2 regions of the Effusibacillus sp. SKA8 genome follow, and region 1 is predicted to be linked to the other one. Evidence: riboswitches for the same ligand, from Rfam matches in the RefSeq annotation. Region 1 holds a riboswitch; the other holds the start of a gene.
What was found. Region 1 has a riboswitch for cobalamin ahead of cobT (nicotinate-nucleotide--dimethylbenzimidazole phosphoribosyltransferase). Riboswitches for the same ligand answer to the same signal wherever they lie in the genome.
Positions count from the first base shown of each region.

Region 2: linked by a shared signal. The riboswitch ahead of AC4ED1_RS13670 (energy-coupling factor ABC transporter permease) and the one ahead of cobT (nicotinate-nucleotide--dimethylbenzimidazole phosphoribosyltransferase) in region 1 are both predicted to bind cobalamin.

Region 1 covers NZ_JBZCSF010000002.1:77,431-79,625, forward strand. The annotation lists gene cobU (bifunctional adenosylcobinamide kinase/adenosylcobinamide-phosphate guanylyltransferase) at 1-327, opposite strand, end outside; gene cobT (nicotinate-nucleotide--dimethylbenzimidazole phosphoribosyltransferase) at 314-1,378, opposite strand; cobalamin riboswitch at 1,485-1,677, opposite strand; gene AC4ED1_RS02630 (histidine phosphatase family protein) at 1,713-2,195, shown strand, end outside.
Region 2 covers NZ_JBZCSF010000019.1:29,087-31,281, reverse strand. The annotation lists gene cobK (precorrin-6A reductase) at 1-66, opposite strand, end outside; cobalamin riboswitch at 199-389, opposite strand; cobalamin riboswitch at 550-736, shown strand; gene AC4ED1_RS13670 (energy-coupling factor ABC transporter permease) at 962-1,717, shown strand; gene AC4ED1_RS13665 (energy-coupling factor ABC transporter substrate-binding protein) at 1,743-2,024, shown strand; gene cbiQ (cobalt ECF transporter T component CbiQ) at 2,021-2,195, shown strand, end outside.

The sequences.
Region 1 (2,195 bases):
GCGGATGAGTTTCGCCGCTGCGCACGGCTCCTCAAGGCACCCCCAATCGGCCGGCCGCCGCTCGATGTGAGCCCTGATTCTCGCTTCCATTTCCGCGTCGATTCGCGGGCAGGTGGCGATGTATGTTACCGGCAGCCCCGTTTCTCTCTGCAGTTTCAAACAATAAGTTTCGGCAAAACGGCTTTTGCCGCTGCGCGAACCGCCAATCACCAAAACGATTTTTGCCGGTTTGTCCAAGTTATCATCTCCTGCATACCGCATTTCGGCCCCCCGGCCGGTTGCCGCAATGACTATCGCGTGGAGTTGTTCGGTCTTATGAATCCGCATTCGCGACGCCCGCTTCCGCAAAAGTTGCCATTTCGCGAAGCACGCGGGCGGCTCCCTGGATAATCGGCAAGGCCAGCGCCGCTCCCGAACCTTCGCCAAGGCGCATCGCAAAATCAAACAGCGGCTGTACGTCCAGTGCATCAAGCGTTATGCGATGCCCCGGCTCTACGGAACAATGCGATCCGAACAGGTACGGCAGAACCGACGGTTCGATTTTTGCCGCGGCCAGCACCGCGGAGCTTGTGATAAATCCGTCCACGACGACAGGGATCCGGTGTGCCGCACAGGACAGGGTCAAACCGGCCAGCCCCGCGATCTCAAGACCGCCGATTTTTGCCAGCACGTCAACCGGATCTGCGGGATCGGGGGCATTCAGGCGGATCGCTTTTTCGATCACGTCGATCTTGCGGCAAACTCCCTCGGAAGTGAGCCCGGTGCCGGCTCCCACCACTTCTCGGACTGGCCTTCCCGTCAGAACGGACGCAATCGCCGCGCTGGCCGTTGTGTTGCCGATGCCCATTTCGCCCAACGCCACGATTTTATAACCTTGTTCGTGCAGCTTGCTCCCCATCTCCCAGCCGACCGCCAGCGCACGTTCCGCTTCTTCTCTTGTCATGGCCGGCCCCTTTGCCATGTTGGCTGTCCCGTAGCGAACCTTCTCAATCCACAACCGGTTGGACAACGGACCGGTCCATGGAATATCCGACTTGACGCCGATGTCGACCACATGCACGTCCGCCCCGGCGTTGCGGGCCAATGCATTGATGGCCGCCCCGCCGGCCATGAAATTCAAGACCATCTGCACCGTCACCTCAGGCGGGAAAGCGGACACCCCTTCCTCCGTAACGCCGTGATCGCCCGCCATCACGACCACCGCAGCCGGCGTCGCCGCCGGGATCGTCTCGCCTTGGATGCCCGCCAGCCGGATCCCGATCTCCTCCAGCAGGCCGAGACTGCCCGCCGGTTTGGTCAACTGACCGTGCCGCTCTGCGGCGCGTTTCATCGCTTCCTGGTCGAGTCCCTCGATGTTTTCCGGTAATTTCCACGCCATATGTATCTCCTCCAGATCATGTTTTTGGTAAAAAATTTTCTCCCCTTGCCGGAGGACAAAGGGAGACAGGCGCGTGCGCACCAGCCCCTTTTTCCTCGAAAAGCGGCCAAGCAAAAACCCGCAGGCAGGTCTCCTGGCTTGAGATCATCGCCGCCGTTCGTCTTCCCGTCCGCAACGATCGTCCGGACAGTGACTTATGAACGGAAACTCCCTCTCACAGTGGCGGGACCGCACCGGACTCTAACCGGTTTCCCTATTCTCCGTTTCTATAAAACGGCACCTGCGAGTATAATAGACTATTGAATTACTTCCATCATGCACCAAGGTGAGTCGAATGGCAAGACTGTATTTGATCCGGCACGGCATCACGGACGACAACCTGCAATATCGCCTTTCCGGTTGGACGGATACACCGCTCAACGAAGTGGGGATTCAGCAAGCGGAGGTCACGGCGGAACGGCTGGAACAACTTGCCCGGACGGGCCGCCCGGTGGATGCGGTTTACGCAAGCCCGTTATCGCGAGCCGCGAAGACCGCAGAAATTATCGCAACTCGCCTCGGAGTTCCTCTTACCTGCCGGGATGACCTGAAAGAGATGAATTTCGGCCTGTTTGACGGGCAGTCCATCATCCGCCTTTATGAAACGCACAAGGACATGGTAGATACGGCTCTCAATCCCGGCGCCGACGAATTCGGTTGGGAAGGCGGCGAGACGCGGCAGGCGGTATTTGGCCGCATCGAGTCCGCCCTTCGTTCCATCGCGGAACAGCATCCGGGAAGAACGGTGGCGGTTGTCACCCACGCAGGCGCCATTGCG
Region 2 (2,195 bases), on a different contig from region 1:
GCCTTGGGCCTTGAGTTCCAGCGCCAATTCACGGGCATCGCTGGTGCCCGCCAAAAAAAAGATCATTCGTCGCCCCTCCCAATAAAAAATCCCCTCGCGAGGGAGGGGAGGACACGCCAAGGCCGCAAACCGCGAGCGAAAAGCCTTGCGTGGCACCTCCCTATCTCCCGTAGGTGATCGGGCATGACCGCATACCCGGCGGTGCCGTTGGAACAGGCAGGTCTCCTGGCTTCGATTCATCGCCCTGCACTTCCCTTCCCGGGGCTATGCCTAGTGGTTTTCCGTACAGGACTCCTCGTCACAGTGGCGGGACCGCGCCGGCTTTGCACCGGACTTCCCTCTTGTCCCCGGACAGGTGATTTACGGGGACCTGTTCCCAAAGCAAAAATTTGTTTTCGGCAAAATCGGCAAAAATTTGTGTTGCTTGATGTATTCTAACATCCTTGCGAAAATCCTGCCAGTTTCTTTTGCAAAAATTGATATAGACAAACCGTCTTGGGTACGTGTATCCTAATTTTAAATATTGCAATCCTGTTTGTCATAAAAACGGCATATTGTTCTCGTCTAGGTGCCCTTGTGGGAACAAGGGGTAACAGGGAATCGGGTGCAAATCCCGAGCGGTCCCGCCACTGTAACCGGCGAGCTTTCTTTCGGAAATGCCACTTGAGTCATCAGGGAAGGCGAAAGAGCGCGATGAACCGGAAGCCAGGAGACCTACCTAAACGAGTACACCTGCTCAGCCTTCGAGGAAAAGGTTCGGTGTTGGATAAAAACCTTGCGGATGTGGCGGATGTTCCCCTTGCTGCAAATTTCCGTCGTTTTCGCGACCCCGGCCTTTTCGGCCGGGGTTTTTTGCGGGGGCATGAAATTTTTTACACGAAGGGAGGATACCGCAGCTTCTTCCATTGCATTTTTTTGTGCATTTTTTAATGCAATGGGGAAAGGTTGCCGGGCTGCTGGAATGCGAAAACGACGTTTTGTGTCTAGTTTTGTCTTAATTTCCGGGTTTGTTTTGTATTTTCTTGTTGCCGCGCCGCAAGCCGCCTACGGGATGCATATCATGGAAGGATTTTTGCCCGTTTGGTGGGCCGGTTTCTGGTGGCTGGCGTTTCTGCCCTTTTTTCTCCTTGGGCTTCGTTCCATTCAACGCACGGTCAAACGGTGTCCCGAGGCAAAGTTAATGCTGGGACTGGCGGGAGCGTTCAGTTTTGTCCTATCCGCCCTGAAAATCCCTTCCGTGACGGGAAGCAGTTCGCATCCCACGGGGACGGGATTGGGCGCCATCCTGTTCGGCCCCTTGGCGATGAGTGTGCTGGGCAGCATGGTCCTGCTGTTTCAGGCTCTCTTTCTGGCGCACGGCGGATTGACGACATTGGGGGCCAATGCTTTTTCGATGGCAGTGGCGGGTCCTTTCGCCGGATATGGGGTTTACCGGATCGCCGCACGATGGGGAGGCAAGCGGAAGCTGGCCGTTTTTCTGGCGGCGGCGATTGCCGATTTGACGACCTATGTTGTGACTTCCTTCCAACTGGCCCTTGCGTTCCCGGCGGCAACGGGCGGCATTCCGGCATCGTTTGTCAAATTTGCCGGCATCTTCGCGGTTACGCAGATTCCGCTTGCGATCAGCGAAGGGTTGTTGACGGTTCTCGTATGGAACTGGCTGCAAACATACAATCGCGAGGAATTACAACAACTGCAGGAAATGAAAGGGGCGTAGGACTGTGAAAAGGCTGGACAAATGGATGAACGGGTGGATCCTCTTGGCGGTTGCGGCGCTCATTGCGGCTCCCCTGATTTTTGTAAAAGATGCGGAATTTGCGGGGGCTGACGGTTTGGCGGAGGCTGCCATCGCCGAAGTGTCGCCGGATTACAAACCGTGGTTTCAGTCGCTGCTGGAGCTGCCAGGGCCGGAAACGGAAAGCCTGTTGTTTGCTCTGCAAGCGGCCGCCGGTGCGGGCGTGATCGGGTATGGTATCGGCTTTTATCGCGGTCGTGCTCTGCAAAGGGAGCATCCGGAAAGATGAGGCTTGACGCGCTCGCTTACGGCAACCGGCTGCGCCGGTTGCCGCCCGGGATGAAAGTGACGTTTGCGGCGGGTGTGATGGCGCTCGCTTTTGTCTCGCATATCCCTGTCCTTGTTGTCATATTTTTGTGGATGGGCATTTGGATTGTCGTTTATGCCAAAATTCCCTTTG